3 regions of the Rossellomorea sp. NPDC071047 genome follow, and region 2 is predicted to be linked to each of the others. Evidence: riboswitches for the same ligand, from Rfam matches in the RefSeq annotation. Region 2 holds a riboswitch; each other region holds the start of a gene.
What was found. A riboswitch is a leader RNA that binds a small molecule or an ion and turns the genes downstream of it on or off. The one in region 2 is predicted to bind S-adenosylmethionine.
Positions count from the first base shown of each region.

Region 1: another riboswitch for S-adenosylmethionine. It lies ahead of ACQKFO_RS05845 (methionine biosynthesis PLP-dependent protein); the one in region 2 lies ahead of mtnK (S-methyl-5-thioribose kinase).
Region 3: another riboswitch for S-adenosylmethionine. It lies ahead of ACQKFO_RS14000 (methionine ABC transporter ATP-binding protein); the one in region 2 lies ahead of mtnK (S-methyl-5-thioribose kinase).

Region 1 is NZ_JBNNJT010000001.1:1,114,457-1,120,215, forward strand. Features, by position in the region: gene ACQKFO_RS05835 (bifunctional homocysteine S-methyltransferase/methylenetetrahydrofolate reductase) at 1-133, opposite strand, end outside; gene metC (cystathionine beta-lyase) at 150-1,334, opposite strand; gene ACQKFO_RS05845 (methionine biosynthesis PLP-dependent protein) at 1,327-2,451, opposite strand; SAM riboswitch class I at 2,543-2,652, opposite strand; gene ACQKFO_RS05850 (tryptophan--tRNA ligase) at 2,776-3,774, opposite strand; T-box leader at 3,834-4,076, opposite strand; gene ACQKFO_RS05855 (metal-dependent hydrolase) at 4,143-4,769, opposite strand; gene ACQKFO_RS05860 (NUDIX hydrolase) at 4,866-5,492, opposite strand; gene ACQKFO_RS05865 (HAD hydrolase-like protein) at 5,506-5,759, opposite strand, start outside.
Region 2 is NZ_JBNNJT010000005.1:356,808-362,566, reverse strand. Features, by position in the region: gene ACQKFO_RS18405 (pyridoxal phosphate-dependent aminotransferase) at 1-535, opposite strand, end outside; gene ACQKFO_RS18400 (carbon-nitrogen family hydrolase) at 658-1,440, shown strand; SAM riboswitch class I at 1,542-1,698, shown strand; gene mtnK (S-methyl-5-thioribose kinase) at 1,815-2,999, shown strand; gene mtnA (S-methyl-5-thioribose-1-phosphate isomerase) at 3,016-4,071, shown strand; gene ACQKFO_RS18385 (metalloregulator ArsR/SmtB family transcription factor) at 4,114-4,710, opposite strand; gene ACQKFO_RS18380 (methylated-DNA--[protein]-cysteine S-methyltransferase) at 4,833-5,294, opposite strand; gene ACQKFO_RS18375 (PAS domain S-box protein) at 5,309-5,759, opposite strand, start outside.
Region 3 is NZ_JBNNJT010000003.1:418,927-424,685, forward strand. Features, by position in the region: gene ACQKFO_RS13985 (SEC-C metal-binding domain-containing protein) at 1-467, shown strand, start outside; gene ACQKFO_RS13990 (MetQ/NlpA family ABC transporter substrate-binding protein) at 552-1,367, opposite strand; gene ACQKFO_RS13995 (methionine ABC transporter permease) at 1,389-2,054, opposite strand; gene ACQKFO_RS14000 (methionine ABC transporter ATP-binding protein) at 2,044-3,057, opposite strand; SAM riboswitch class I at 3,128-3,233, opposite strand; gene chbG (chitin disaccharide deacetylase) at 3,722-4,417, opposite strand; gene ACQKFO_RS14010 (GntR family transcriptional regulator) at 4,438-5,163, opposite strand; gene ACQKFO_RS14015 (6-phospho-beta-glucosidase) at 5,385-5,759, shown strand, end outside.

The sequences.
Region 1 (5,759 bases), on a different contig from region 2:
TCAACACTTCATTTGGGTGAGAAAGATTCAGTTCTTCAAAGCATCTGTCGACTCCATATGAATACAGCAACGTTCCGATGGCTCCATCTGCAATTAAAATTCTCTCTTTCAGAGCTTCCAGCAACGGCTTCATGACATTCCCTCCTTTTTTATAAATTTATCACGTTGTTTCGATTGATCTTTTGTATACTATCTAAACCTTTTTGAAGATCGATAATTAATTCATCCACGTTTTCAAGTCCTACTGATAATCGTAATAAACCATCTGTAATACCCCTTCTTTCCCGTTCAGCTTTTGGCATGGAAGCATGTGACATCCTTGAAGGATAGGATAGAATTGATTCAACAGCTCCTAAACTTACGGCAAATACAGGAATGTTTACATTTTGAATGAGTTGCTTTACTTCCTCTGCCCCTTTTAACCGGAAGGAAAGAACCGCTCCAGGACCCTCTGCTTGTCGAACTTGAATTTCACGACCGGGATGATAGCTTAATCCCGGGTAATACACTTCTTCTACTTCCTTTCTATGTTCTAAGAATGCCGCAATCTTATATGCCGATTCTGATGATTCCTTCAAACGTACATGCAGTGTTTTCAGTCCTCTTAAGAGCAGCCAGCAATCCTGAACACCGAGTACAGCTCCGAACGAATTCTGCAAGAAAGCAAGTTTCCCGGCAATCTCTTCATTTCCCGTTACCGCAAGCCCTGCCAATACATCGCTATGTCCGGCAAGAAACTTCGTGGCACTGTGTAGAACAACATCCACTCCTAGACTGATCGGTCTTTGCAGCAAGGGAGTCATGAATGTATTATCAAGAAACGTTAAACATCCATTCGCCTTGGCAAGCTTAACGACTCCTTCAATATCGGTGATATTCAGAAGCGGATTGGATGGTGTCTCCATATAAATCACTTTCGTATTGTGCTTGATTGAACAAGCTACTTCATGTAGATCCTTCATGTTCACAAATGAATATTCAATTCCAAACTTAGTGAGGACCTCTGTAATCATTCTGTATGTCCCACCGTACACTTCTTCTGATACGAGAACATGATCTCCACTCGACAATAATAAGAAGCTTGTTGAGATTGCCGCCATTCCAGATGAAAAGGCAAAACCTCTTACTCCTCCTTCCAATTCCGCGATCGTTTCTTCAACGGTTTCTCTTGTCGGATTTCCTGAACGGCTGTAGTCATACGTTCCATATTGATCAAAATCCTGTTGATGAAAGGTTGTAGCATGATGAAGCGGTGTAGAGACCGCTCCTGTTTCTTTATCAAATCCATGAGAATGAATGAGTGACGTCTGAAGTGAAAACGGTTTTTTACTCATACGTAAGCACCTCTTTCTCCAATTGTTGAAAAACATTCTCCAGGTCTTCAATAAGGTCAGCAATAAATTCAATGCCTACAGAGAACCGCAGGAGTCTGTTGCAGATACCCAACCTATTTCGTTCTTCTTCTGGAATGTCTGCATGTGTTTGAGTAGCCGGATAGGTGATAAAGCTTTCGACCCCTCCTAAACTTTCAGCAAACGTAATAATTTTTAAGTGTTGGAGAAAGGGAGCAACCCATTCTTCCCTTGCGATACGAAAGGAAAGCATGCCGCCTTTTCCCGGATATAAAACGTCTGTTACACAGTCATGCGAATCAAGATACTCCGCTAATTTTCTTGCGTTTTTTTCGTGCTGAGCCATTCTGAGACTAAGGGTTTTCATTCCTCTTAATAAGAGCCAACAATCAAAAGGGGCGAGAACCGCGCCGATTGAATTTTGAATGGTGAATATTCTTTCCCCCAACTCCTCTGTGTTTACAATCACAACACCTGCCAGCACGTCATTATGTCCCCCTAAGTATTTCGTGGCGCTATGAATAACAATGTCCGCTCCTTCAGTAAGTGGCTTCTGCAGAATAGGTGTGTAGAAGGTATTATCGACAATTAGAAGCAATCCGTTATGCTTAGCGAGTCCAGCAACCTCTGAAATACTTGCTTCATTCATTAATGGATTGGTTGGCGTTTCAACGAAGATTGCCTTTGTTCTTTTAGAAATTTGTTCTTCTATGGAGCCGGTATCACTTGTATCGACGAAATGAAATTTGATACTATATTGTGCTTCATACTGCGCGAATAAACGGTAGCTCCCTCCGTATAAGTCTTTCGAAACAATCAATTCATCCCCGCTTGAAAATAAGCTAAGGATTGCCTGAATCGCTGCCATCCCCGAGCTGAAGGCAAACCCTCTGTGTCCTTCCTCCAATTGAGTGAGGGTATCTTCTAGGGTGGCACGGGTTGGATTTCCTGTTCTTGTGTAATCATAGCCTGTCGATTGCCCAATCCCTTTATGTTCATAGGCAGTCGATAAATGAATGGGCAGGCTTACGGCACCCGTTGCAGGATCTTTCCGATTTCCTGCCTGGACAAGTATTGTGTCAATGTGTTTTTTCAACATTCTTCTCTCCTTTTCTATCCTGATTACGAAAAGGGAAAAAACAAAAAAACCTTCTTAATGAAAATAAGAAGGTTTTGTGCGTTCGTTCTCCCTCTTATCGTCCAAGTTGACATCAACTTGCTGGAATTAGCACCATACCAAAACTCGCGGCTGGTTGCTGAGGTGTCTTCGGGCCAGTCCCTCTACCTCTCTTGATAAGAAACTATATGATTTTGTGAAAAATAACTTTCCCATAACTTATAACAAAGAAGAAAAAATGTCAATGAGAATTATGAATTATCTGAAAAACAAAATGATCTTTGCCCTTCACCACCCTGTTCTATTTCAATGATAAATACCTATTTTCCTTTTAATCTCTTTCATGAATGGGATTGTTTTTTCCCGTGCTTTTTTTGCTCCATTTTGTAAGATCCCATCCAGCATATGGGGACTCGCCATCAGTTCTTCATATTTCGACCTTGGTTCTTCGATAAAAGAATTCATTACTTGGAATAGCTCTTTTTTCGCATCTCCCCAGCCTATTCCTTCTTGAAATCTCCCTCTCATTTCTTTAACTTGATCGGAGGTTGCAAATTCTTTATATAATGCAAAAATGACGGAGCTGTCAGGATCCTTGGGCTCTTCAGGGGGTGAAGAATCTGTTTTGATTTTATTGATTAATTTTTGAAGCTTTTTTGGTTCTTCAAATAATGGAATGGTGTTGTTATAACTTTTACTCATTTTACGTCCGTCCAGTCCCGGGAGAACTGCCGATTCTTCTTGGATGACATATTCAGGGATGACAAATATTTCTCCATATTGTTTGTTAAAGCTTTCAGCTATGTCTCGTGCAATTTCAACATGCTGTATCTGATCTTTACCAACAGGGACCACCTCGGTTTGAAAAAGGAGGATATCAGCTGCCATTAGTATTGGATAAGTGAATAATCCCATGTTGACTCCAGCATCAACATCTTTGCCGGTTTCTGTATTTTCTTCGACCAATGATTTATATGCGTGAGCGCGGTTCATTAATCCTTTCGGTGCAAAACAAGACAGGATCCAACTCAATTCAAAGATTTCAGGTACATCGGATTGACGATAAAAGATCGCTCGATCAGGATTCAAACCTAATGCTAACCAAGCTGCTGCCACTCCATAAGATAGTTCTTTCATTTCATGCTTATCATGTATCTTCGTTAAACCATGATAATCCGCCACAAAATATGCTGCGTTGTAGGATTTGTTCTCTGCCAATTTTAATGCCGGTTTGATTGCACCAATATAATTCCCCAAATGAATATAGCCAGTTGGTTTAATCCCCGTCAGAATTTGTTTTTCCATAAAAATTCCCCCCGCTTAAAATAATAAAAATCAACACAAAAAGGGCTTCTCGTCCTCTAAAAAAGGACGGGAAACCCGTGGTGCCACCTTCATTCGCTTACACTTCAGTAAACGCACTCATCTGTACAGAAGTCGCCTTCGATACATCGTCTCTTTTATCGGTGAGACCTTCCGCCATTACCTACTTAATTTCAGCCTGGATGCTCAAAAGCCCATTCAACGATTTCACCATACTGATTCTCACCAGCCATCAGCTCTCTGAAATGTTTCGTTCGTCTACTCTTCTTCCTCATCGCATTTAACTATTTAAAGTGTTTCCATTATTTTAATGTATCGGGAAATAATGGTCAAGAGGGCGTAAACACATTTTAGAGTTCTTTGGTAGAAAGGGGAAGGAAAAGCTTTATCCCTCTCTTATTGAAAGGAAGAAATTTCATATCCGCGATCAGATGACTGGCATATCCGATTACACATGCTTCAAATACCCCATCTATCATTAAAGATGACTCTAAATAATGAGCAATCATGCCATAATATACGATTCCAAGTACAGAATGAGTATAACTTCGATGTGAAACGAATGAGGCTATGAAAATATAGATACCTAACAACCATAACCATGTTTCATTAAACTGCCAACCGCATGCTGTCACACCGATGCCTGTAATCATCAGCATTCTTCTCTGGGTAATGAAACTTGAGAGAATCATCATTCCAGCACCATATCCTATACCAAGCCATCGTTCTTTCCCAATTCCTTCAAGATAGCTGTATACCATCATTAAAAAACCAATGATTTGTGCCACTGCTCTGATCATTTTTGGTGAAAAAGTAACCTTGTTACTAAGCTGTCCGTCAATATCCATATCAGGCATGAGTCCGGATACCCCGCCTATTGCCACAAGTGCGGCCGTTATGTCAGGACCAGATCCAAATGAGTTGGCCACAATAAATCCTGTTGCTGCTCCAATTGCCATATGTGCTGTGCCGTTCAAGTGTGTCCTCCTACTCTCTTATCACATTATGTATGTACTAGATTACTATAATAGCCTTAATTATCCATATTGACCATGGGAAGTACGAATTAATTTCTAAAGATGAGCCGATATGCGCTCAATAATTTCAAGAAGGTAGGATCTTTTATGTGGAACAAAGTGATGGTAACTCACCCTCTGCTTAATGAAGTCCTTTTCCCCTGTTTCATTAGTAAGAAATCCTTCTACGGCGATTTCCTCTTTCGTTTGTTGAACGAGCGCTTTAAAGTCTTGAAGAGTCGAACGGAAAATACCGGACACTTCTTCTGACTGAAGTTGAAATTCGTCATATGCAACCGGCTTGGAATACAGGAATACGTGAGTTAGTTCCCGATCAATCATATCCCGTTGAATTAACTCCCCTTTTACGATTCCTAATGATTGAAGTTCATCTATCGTAAGATGAAGTCCAAGCTCTTCATGAACTTCTCTCACACCGTCTTCAATCTTCTCCTGTGACAAGATATGTCCAGCGGCCGTAATATCAAGCAAGCGGGGGAAATCCTTTTTCTTATCACTTCTCAGCTGGAAATAAATATTGGTCTCTCCACTACATTCATCAAAATGCGCAAGCCAGCAATGAAAGGTTTCATGCCAATATCCCTTTTTATGTACCTCGGAACGACTGGCTACTCCAAGTCTGTTACCATATTCATCGAAGACTGCTAGTTTTTCATCCTCCATCCCGATCCCTCCTTTATTTCATTACCTCTAAATACTCTTTAACCTCCAATAGATCTCCAATCACAATATCCGCTTCACTTAATTCCTTTTCCTGAGAAAAATCAAACGCACAACCTATCGAAAGAAAGTGATTTGCCTCTGCTCCTTTAAAATCAGACAATCTATCTCCAATCACAACCCCATGTGTCAGATTATGATCCTCTTTGATTTTTCGAATCAACTCCCCTTTGTCATCTGAATGTATTTCCTGAATGCTGTAGCAGTCCA
Region 2 (5,759 bases):
TATTAGGGTAGTTCAGAAACATTAGCTTCGCATTTTCCAGCTCATTACGGGAGTGTTCACTATAATCAGGCAGAAAGCCATTCTCCTCTCGCAGAGGCATTTTAATCATACGAGCTTCTGCCAATGCTACCCCTGATAAATAATCGGGATAACCGGGATCGGGCACCAATACCCCATCACCAGGATTCAATAAACATTGAGGGATTTCAACTAACCCGGCCTTTCCTCCGAACAGAACGGCTACCTCTGTTTCCGGATCTAATTCCACATCATATTCACGCAGGTAGAATGCAGCAATCGCCTCTTTAAAGGACGGTAAGCCGCGAAATGGAGGATACTTATGATTGGACGGGGAAGCTGCTGCTTCTGTCAGTTTCTCCACAATATGTGGAGGAGTCGGTTGATCCGGATTTCCCTGTCCCAAATTAATGACATCATGTCCCTCTTTGACAACAGCATTCACTGTTTTTGCCAGGGATGCGAAAAATTGTTCAGGTAATAAATCTAATCGTTTTGCCTTTCCAAAGGTTTTCATACACTCACCCACTACATTTTTTTGAAAATTAATTACTTTCAAATTCTAGTCACAAATGATATAACGGGAAATAAAGAATGTAAAGGAATAAATTCCAAAAAGTCATTAATGAGGTGAAAGAAATGATTCAAAAGTTAGGTCTTGCACAAATCGATATTGTGTTCGGACATCCCGAAGAAAACAAGAAAAAAGTAGAACGATGGGTTAAAAAAGCTAGTGAAGAAGGCTGTGATACAGTTGTGCTCCCTGAGCTTTGGACGACTGGATATGACCTTACAAGAATGGATGAAATCGCTGATGACGGAGCAAAGGATTCAACCTCCTTCCTGTCTGCCTTGTCAAATAAATATTCCATTCACATTGTAGGTGGTTCTGTTGCAGAGAAAACGCAGGATGGGGTGTCCAATACCCTTCTAGTTACGAATTCAAAAGGCGAGTTGGTGAAAAAGTATTCGAAGCTTCACTTGTTTAAGCTGATGGATGAACATCATTATTTACTTCCTGGTCATGAGGATGGCATCTTCACGCTTCAAGACACAAAAATGGGGGGATTGATTTGTTACGACATCCGTTTCCCGGAATGGTTCAGAAAACAAGTTCTAATGGGTGCCAAGGTTGTTTATGTCGTAGCAGAGTGGCCGGCAGCACGAATTGATCACTGGCAGACCCTCTTAAGGGCAAGAGCGATTGAAAATCAATGCTTCGTGATCGCCTGCAACCGGGTGGGAAGCGACCCGAACAATGAATTTGGCGGTTGTTCCCTTATCATTGATCCATGGGGAGATATTCTTTCAAAAGGATCGCAAACGGAAGAATTGGTTACAGCTGAAATCAATTTACAGGAAGTAGAAAAAGTCCGAAAGAAAATTCCGATATTCCAGGATAGAAGACCGGATTTTTATTAGATAGGCACTTTTTCAAAAAAACGTTGACATGGAAATTACTTCGATGGTACTATTCAAATCAAATGAAACATTCTGAAAGTTTAATTAAATAGTTAACGCAACTCTTATCAAGAGCTGGCTGAGGGATTTGGCCCTATGAAGCCCAGCAACCGACCATAATACCGTTGTAAAACGGGGCGCAGCATGCGCCGGATTGAATGATCCAGCAAGGCACGGTGCTAATTCCAACAGAAAGATAGTCTTTCTGAGAGATAAGAGGCGATGAAGATACCTTCTTCAAGCCTCTTTCGAACATGAAAGAGGCTTTTCTTATACCACGGAAAAGCCTCCATAACACAGTCTTTCATAAGTCTGTACTATAAGGAGGAACGATGATGGCCATTACGAAACTAAATGCATATCAACCACTAACTGAACAGGCGGCAATCGCACTGGCGATTCGCTTACGAATATTTGAGGACGGCACTCTCTTAACGTGTGAAGAAATTGGAGACGGGAATTTAAATCTGGTCTTTCGTGTATTAGAACGGGAAACAGGTAAAGGAATCATCATCAAACAAGCCCTGCCATTTGCGAAGGTTGTAGGCGAAAGCTGGCCGTTAACAATCGAACGGGCAAGAATAGAAGCGAGTGCCCTTAAGCTTCAGCGTTCATTTGTAGGGGATCTGGTTCCTGAAGTGTACTACTCTGATCCGATACTAGCTATTACTGTCATGGAAGATTTGAGCACAATGACCATTGCCCGGGCTGGCCTTATCAAAGGGGAAAAGTATCCCCGGCTCTCCCATGACATTGGAACATTTTTAGCAAACACCTTATATTTCACCTCTGATTATGCCCTTCATCCTTTCAAGAAAAAGGAGTATGTGAAAGAATTTTCAAATCCTGAGTTGTGCAAAATCACTGAGGACCTAGTATTTACAGATCCCTTTTTCAACAGTGAAACCAATGAATTTGAAGAAGAGCTTTCCCGGGACGTTCAACATTTATGGGATGATTTCACCTTGAAGCTTGAAGTGGCCAAATTGAAAAAGAGCTTTCTTACTGAAGGAGAAGCACTTCTTCATGGAGATCTTCATACAGGAAGCATCTTTGTAGATAAGAATCAAACGAAAGTGATTGATCCCGAATTTGCCTTTTATGGACCGATTGGCTTTGATATTGGACAGTTCATTGCCAACCTTATTTTCCAGGCAGTTTCTAAACCTGATGAGAAGGAAACGATTTTTTATCACATTGAGAATACCTGGAAAGTATTCTCCTCCGCGTTTTCTAAGCATTGGAAGGAAAGCGGGGACGCCTACACGAAAGTGAATGGCTACCTTGAATATGTATTGGAGAAGAGCTTTCAAGACAGCATCGGTTTTGCAGGATGTGAATGCATCAGAAGAACGATCGGCCTCGCTCATGTAGAAGATCTGGATGGCATCCCGGATAAAGAACGAAGATTACAGGCTAAACGGACCTGCTTGACACTCGGTAAGGAACTGATCATAACACGAAAGCAGATCTATTCGATCGAAGAGCTTTTGTCCCTATTGAAGTCCCATTCTGAATAATCAAAAGGAGATTATCATGACACAAGCATTGACCATTCCAACTTCACTAGAGTGGCATGAAGATTATTTACTGATCCTTAATCAACAAAAACTGCCTAACATAGTGGAATATATTAAACTGACGACCATTGAAGAGTTTTATGATGCGATTATCACACTAAAAGTGAGAGGTGCACCTGCCATTGGCATCACAGCTGCTTACGGTTTAGCCCGGTCTGCATGTCAGTATGAAGTGAAAACGCTAGAGGAATTCATCGATCTGTTTCAACGTGACAAAAAATACCTTGCCGATTCACGCCCCACAGCAGTCAACCTGGTTTGGGCTTTGAACCGGTTAGAAAAGGTATTAGAGAATGCTTCTTCTGTTAATGAAGCGAAAACTAATTTACTCCATGCTGCCATCCACCTTCATGCAGAAGACGAGGCAGTGTGCCGCCTAATAGGTGAAAATGGTTTAAGTGTATTAAAGGATAAACAGATCGTGATGACCATCTGTAATGCCGGTTCCATTGCAACGAGTAAATACGGTACTGCATTGGCCTCTTTTCATTTAGGAAGAGAAAGAGGAAAAGCGTTTCAGGTTTATGCATGTGAGACACGGCCCGTTCTGCAAGGAGCCCGCCTGACATCTTGGGAGTTACAGCAATCAGGAGTAGATGTCACCCTCATCACGGATAGCATGGCTGCCCATACCATGAAAGAAAAAGGAGTAGAAGCCGTGATTGTCGGGGCTGACCGAATTTCTGCCAACGGGGATACCGCAAATAAAATCGGATCGTCCATGCTTGCCATTTTGTGTAAACATTTCAATATACCCTTTTATGTCGCTGCTCCTTCTTCCACTTTCGATTTATCCAGCTCCAATGGAAACGATATTCCCATTGAAGAGCGAAACCGGGAAGAGATTACAACGGTCAGCGGGACACTGATTGCGCCAGAAAATGTTCCTGTTTATAACCCTGCATTCGATGTTACTTCTCATGAACTGATTACCGGCATCATCACAGAAAAAGGGGTCCTGTACCCTCCCTTCCAAGATAGTATTCAACAAACCATAGGAGTTAAACCATAACCAAAAGAAGAGCTTCCTACTGCTCTTCTTTTGGCATTCATCTTATTCTCCCATTAACTTTGTAGAAGCCCACATTTCCCTCGGATTCACTTCATAAATGCCATTTTCCCGATACATGAACTGATGAATGATAAATTCTCTTCTTAAGGTCGCAAAGTCTTCATGGAACTGCTGAATATATTCATTCAAATCTTTTTCCATATATTTTTCTCCCACCTTCAACCCTTCCACCATATGTTCCAATATAAATAATTTCTTCTTTTGTTGAGAAGGAATCGTTTTGATACGTCCATTCTTCTCCAGGAAATTATTCATCACCTTTTGTTTTTCTTTCAATAACTTTTCTGACATCACACTTTCCCCTTCCTCTCCCTGAGCAAACTGATGAAGGACATTTCCATGATGACTCAGGACTTTTTTATTCAAATAGTAGTAAACCGTGTTCTTCTCCCTTCGCGAATAAACAAGATTGCACTCTTTGAGTTTCGTTAGGTGATGGGATATCGTAGGGGCGGTGAGTCCCAGTTTCCCCGCAATGGCTCCTACGTGCAAGCTTTCTGATGCCAGCAAATAGACAATCTTGATCCGCGTCGGATCCCCCATCGTTTTATGGAAAGCCACCTGTTTACTTAATTGCAATATGTCTCCCCCTCTCTAATTAGATTACTATCTAATTAGATGATAATCTAAATAGATAAAAGATTCAATCACTAAATAAAAAAAACAGGCATCCTCCCTAGGAGAATGCCTGTTTTTTTATTCTATTTTTCTAACAACAATAAGGTTTCTTTCTTATCCACCTGCTTACCGGCATAGCCTGTAAGTGTATTATTCTTTCCAATGACACGGTGACATGGAATGATGATGGGAAATCGGTTTGCTTTATTCGCTTGCCCAACTGCCCTGACAGCTTTAGGTCTTTGAATCGCTTCGGCAACATCCTGATATGACCTGGTTTCACCAAATGGAATCTGTTGCAGGGTGTTCCATACGTCCTTCTGAAAAGACGTTCCCTTTATCTTTAGGGGGATATCAAATTCCCTTCTCTCCCCCTTAAAGAATTCTGTGATCTGTTCTTGTGCTCTTAGTAATATTGGATTCTCGGTGTAAAAATCCCCTCGTGAATCATTTTCTAAAAATTGCACCAAAAGTAGATGGCTCTGATCCGCCTGGAGTTCTAACATTCCAATCGGACTCTCCATTACAATAGAATCATATGACATTATACAGGACTCCTTTACGATTTAGGGAGATAAATGTGGAAGATGGTCCCTTCTCCGACGATACTCTCAACCTGAACGCTTCCTTTATGCTCTTTAATAATTTTAAAGCTTACCATCAGACCAAGTCCAGTTCCCCGTTCCTTCGTTGTGTAAAAAGGTTCACCCAGCTTTTTAATCTTATCCTTTGATATCCCGCCACCCTGGTCCTTTATGCGAATATGAATCATTTCATCATCCGTCTCTTGAATCCGGATGGAAATGAACCCACCGTCCGTCATGACTTCAATCGCATTCTTGATGACATTAATGAATACCTGCTTTAACTGATTGGGCTCTGCGATGATGGTTGGAAGCTCCGCTTGGTAACTCTCCTCGTACTGAACATTATGCATGACTGCCTGAGCACTAAGTAGTTCAACGGTATCTTTCATGATCCTGATTAAATTCGTTTCTTGATATTGAATC
Region 3 (5,759 bases), on a different contig from region 2:
TAGGGACGGACCTTGTCGTACAAGAAGTTGAAAAAATAGCACTCTACGGGAACACCTACTTCTATTCTCTGGACGTACTGGGAAGGATCAAAACCAAAGAAGCTGAAAAGGCATTACTCAGACTGTTTGATCAAGCGGATGACCTAACTGCCAAAACGATCATTGCAGATAATCTATGTCGACATTTATCAACAGATGCCTTCCCCAAGATAGAAGGTTTAATTGAAACAGGGTATGAAGATGGGCTGCTTTGTTTAGAAGAATCACTATATGTCAATTGCGTCATGAATGGCATCCAACACCCCAAACTTCCAGAATGGAGACACTTGCTTGAGGTAATGGAGCTTGAAATGTTGAATGAGCCAGCCGCGCTAATTCCACAACCCATCATAAACGAAGAAAAAATAGGACGCAATGACCCTTGCCCATGCGGCAGCGGAAAAAAATATAAGAAGTGTTGCCTATAAAGTAAGGGACGGACCTCCGCATTTTGCGGAAGCCCGTCCCTATCGCTTTCTTATATTAAAAATTCCGATTAGAGGTCCGTCCCTCTACTCCATCCACTCAGGCTTACCGAAGCCTTTAAATTCTTCATCGATGATTTTCTCGAATTCGTCTGCTTCGACGACTGCTTTGATGTCTTTGGCCAGCTGTGAGTCGACGTCCTTCGTATTTACAACCACTCGGTTTCGATACTGATCAGGCATGTCCTCCAGCTGAAGTGCATCAAGTAAGTCCATGTCGGCAGCTAGTGCGTAGTTCCCTGGAACCGCAGATAGATCCACACTGTCAACGGCTCTTGGAAGCTGAGCCGCTTCGATCGGTTTGAACTGCAGGTTTTTCACGTTTTCAGCAATGTCTTTTTCTGACACAGTCAATGGATCTGTATCCGGCTTTAACGTGATCAGTTTCGCGTCTTCTAAAATCTGAAATGCCCGTGCTGCGTTCGTTGGATCGTTTGGAATGGCAATGGCGCTGCCTTCTTTGATGTTTTCAATCGAATCAAACTTCTCCGAGTAGATTCCCATTGGAGCCGTTGGTACGACAATGACTTCGGATAAGTCCATGTTATGCTGTTTCGCGAAGGTTTCCATGTAGATTTTATGCTGGAAAAGGTTTGCATCCAGATCTCCCTGGGCCAGTGCGTTGTTCGGCTGGATGTAATCACTGAACTCCTTCACTTCAACCGTGTATCCTTTTTCTTCAAGACCGGGCTTGATCGCTTTTGTCACCATATCACTGTAAGGTCCGGATGTCGCTCCAATGGTCACTTCTTTTTTGTCTTCCGAGCTTGCTTCGTCCCCTCCGCAAGCTGCAAGAATGCTCATTGTTACCGCTAATGCTACGAATAAAATCAATTTTTTCACTTATTGTCCCCCCTAAAGTAGTTATCGTTTATCGACTAACCGTGCAAACACATCACCCGTATATTGGATGAGCTGAACTAAACAAATTAAAATGACAACGGTCGTGATCATCACGGTATTGTCATATCGGTAGTAACCGAAGCGAATTGCCAGGTCCCCGACTCCGCCTCCACCGACGATGCCGGCCATGGCTGAATAGGCGACTAAACTGATCGTTGTAATCGTGATCGCTTGAATCACCGCCGGACGAGCTTCCGGTAACAGCACGTCCTTGATGATCATCCAAGGGCTTGCTCCTACCGAAACCGATGCTTCAATGACACCTTTATCAATTTCGCGCAATGACGTTTCTACCATTCTCGCAAAAAACGGAATTCCCGCAACAGAGAGTGATACGGATGCTGCCGTCGGTCCAATCGTGGTACCGGTCAATAGTTTGGTTAATGGTAAGAGTGCGACTAATAGAATGATGAACGGAACCGACCGCACCATATTGACGACAAATCCAACGACCTTTTTGATCAAACTATTTTGTAAAAACAAGCCTTTGTCTGTTACGAAAAGAAGGATCCCCAGCGGTAATCCCACTAAAATCGCGACTCCCAGTGAAATCCCCACCATATATACCGTTTCAAAAAAGGCTTTATTCAATTCTGGTAAAATCGCAGTCAATGAATCAGGCAGCATCCTCAAGCACCTCCAAGCTCTGCGTCTTCAGCGTGATGAACCGGATCGCCGCTTCAATTTCTTCATGGGAACCGATCAGTTCCATGATGAAAATCCCCAGTGGCACTTCCTGAATATATTCAATCTTGCCATGCAGGATATTGCCTCTTACTTTGTATTTCTGGAACACTTCCGATACGACGCTTTCTTCTGCAATCGATCCTTTGAATTGGATTTTGATCAGTTTTCCTTTTCTTGATTCCACAAGGTGCTGCGGGAGTTCAAATTGAAGGATCGTTTCAATGAATTGCTTCGTTAAAGGCTGCTTCGGTTCGGCAAACAAGTCGTATACCGGACCTTCCTCCACGATTTTCCCGTCCTGCATCACGGCCATCCTGTCACAGATTTCCTTCACCACTTCCATCTCGTGGGTGATAAGAACGATCGTCAAACCCAATTCTTTGTTGATTTTCTTCAAAAGCTTCAAAATGGATTTCGTCGTATTCGGATCGAGTGCCGATGTGGCTTCGTCGCAAAGTAAAACCGATGGGTTATTCGCAAGGGCCCTTGCAATACCGACTCTTTGCTTTTGTCCTCCGCTGAGCTGGGCCGGATACGCTTCAGCTTTATCTGAAAGACCGACCATCTCCAGGAGCTCGACGACCCTGGGTTTGATTTTCGCTTTCGGCACACTCGCCGCTTTCAAAGCAAAAGCCAGGTTGTCAAACACCGTTTTGGATTTGATCAGGTGAAAATGTTGAAAGATCATGCTCGTTTTTTGACGGGCGAGTCTTAGTTGTTTGGACGTGAGCTTTGTAAAATCCTGTCCGTCAATGATGATTTCTCCTGATGTAGGGGTTTCCAATAGATTCAAGCAGCGAATAAGTGAACTCTTCCCCGCTCCACTGTATCCGACGATTCCAAAGATCTCACCCTTTTCGATCTTTACGGATACGTTATCGACACCGACCACCGTTTGCTTTTTTGTACTGTAGGTTTTAACTAGATTTCGAATCTCGATCAATGCGCACACCCCTTTTTTGTCCAATAAAAAATGCCTCTTTCAACTGAAAGAAGCATCGCCTGTTTATCTCGACTTATCTCTCAGAATGAAATCATTCTGCAGGAATTAGCACCGTTCCAATACTGGAGGTTGCCGGACGTCATAGGGCCTGATCCCTCGGTCACTCTGGATAATTGAAAGTATGTAATTTTCTAAATTTTTATCTTATAGAGGATAATACTGGGTATGTGAATGGAAGTCAATAGGAAATTTTTCAGTTATTTTTATGTAAGCGTTATCTTCGTTGGTGTACTAGGGAAGGTTTTTTTGTTTGGTGGACTTGGGTTTGATTCCGGGTGTTGGTTATCCATTTTTTTACAGTTGATAATATATTCTTAAAGTCGATAATATATCTCTAAAGTTGATAATAAAAGGACAAAAGTCGATAATAAAACTTCTCTTATCCTATCAATCCATGTATTTCACACCGATTTCAGATAAATTCATTCCTTAACACCATCTCAAAGACTTAAAAACCACACTAATAGTAATAAAAACCAATTCTTTTCACCTCGAATCTCCAAAACCAATACAAAAAGGCACTACCTTCCAAAGCAGCACCCCGATCATTTGTCATAACAACTCACAACCAAATATTCTAATCTCTCAAACAGCCAAACGAAAACTAGAAAGTCCACTCCTTAATCCCCGTCAACACATCCAACTCCCTCAACCTCTGCTCACAATAAGATGAATTCCCTTTCAAGTATGTATCAACATAAGCCGGATGACACATAATCTCAAGCGTCTCCCCTTCATCTCTGCTGTCCAATATCCTCTTCAATCCTTCAACCGTCACTCCGTCCCCATAAAAGTCCATCGAGAAACGATCGGTTAACACATTCATTGCGTCAAACCCATCACAGGGCACATTCCGGACCGGAACCCCAAAACGCTCCGACAATCTCTTCACAACCCGGATCAAAGGCCGAAAGCTATGAACATGGTGATGACTATCTATATGAGAAAGGGGCAGACCGAATGATAGGAATTTATCCATCTGAGCCTCCCATTCCATTTCAACCTCATCCACATTGATTTCTTTTTCTTCAAAAATCCCGCTGGTGTAACGGAAAAGCCCTCTCTCATTAACAAGAGACTGTACTCCGCCAGAAACTGGTCTCCCGCATGTCAGCGTTAAATGAATCCCAACCTGTAATTCCGGATAAATCTTCGCCAATTCCACCGCATGCAGAGTTCCCGGCATATTGACCAGCATCGTTGTTGAGTTGACAATTCCAAATCGATGACTATCAATAATGCCGTAGTTCACTCCCCGGCATAAACCAAAGTCATCTGCATTGACGATCACATTCCTCATAATCCCCCATCCCCTTTTCGCTAATAGGTTCTTTCTACAAGAAAGCTCGCTTTATCTCCTCTGAAGATCGCTTTGGAAAATTCGATCACCGATCCATCCTCTTCAAAAGCAGTTGTTTCTATTATAAAGCAAGGTGTCCCCTCTGGTACCTCAAGCTTCTCTGCCACTCGTTCATCTGCTAAAAATAACTCGATCGTTTCGACGGTTTTTTTAATTTTTATCTCAAACTGTGTTTCCAGGAGTTTGTAAAGAGATCTTTCACATTCTTCTTTATCAAGCCCGGGCGTCTTGTACCAGGGCAGATAGGCCACCTCATATTGCAGGGGCAGCCCGTCTGAATACCGGATTCTCTCTAAACGATTGACGGGATCTCCATTCTTCAATTCCAACGCTTTTTCCACTGTTGATTCTGCCGGGATGACATTCATGCTTAGTACCTTGATCTTAGGTTTCTTACCTTGTAATCTCAGTTGCTCTGTATAGTTGTCGATCGTCGAAGACAGGATTTGACTGACTTTCTGTTCTGCGACGAAGGTTCCTCTTCCTTGCTCGCGATACACGTAACCTTCAAGTGTCAGCTGCTGGAGCGCAGTCCGGATCGTCGTACGACTGACATTGAACTTTTCGCAAAACTCCGCCTCTGTCGGCAGTTTTGTATTCGGCGCATATTCTTTATTTTTAATCATGTGGATGATTTCTTCTTTTACATGCGAATGCAGGGCCTTTGCTTCTTGTGTCTCTTTCATTCTGTTTCTCCCTTCCACTTTCTTCCTATATTTGTTATAACACATCCACGTTCAATTCTCTATTCCTATTCATTTTATCATAAAAATAATTTGTTATTACAACTAAATAAATTTCAGTCATATATTTTATATTTGTTACTACAATATATAGACGAGTGAAAATTTGTATGATACATTATAAAAAATAGAAATCGCTTTCAAAATGAAGGGAGATCGGCAGAATGTCATTAAAGGTGGTCATAATCGGAGGCGGATCAAGCTATACACCAGAAATTATCGAGGGGTTCATCCACCGATACAAATCTTTTCCTGTCACGAATATAACGCTTGTAGATATCGAATCAGGGAAAGGGAAGCTTGAAATCATCGGGCAGTTTGCTCGTCGAATGATCCAAAAAGCAGGTGTACCTATTGAATTGGAATGGTCTCTTGACCGGCGGGATGCCTTGATTGGCGCTGACTTTGTGACAACACAAATCAGGGTCGGCGGCCTCTCAGCCAGGGAAAAAGATGAACGTATCCCGTTGAGTCTTGGCGTCATCGGTCAAGAAACCAATGGAGCAGGCGGTATATTCAAGGCATTGCGTACCATTCCG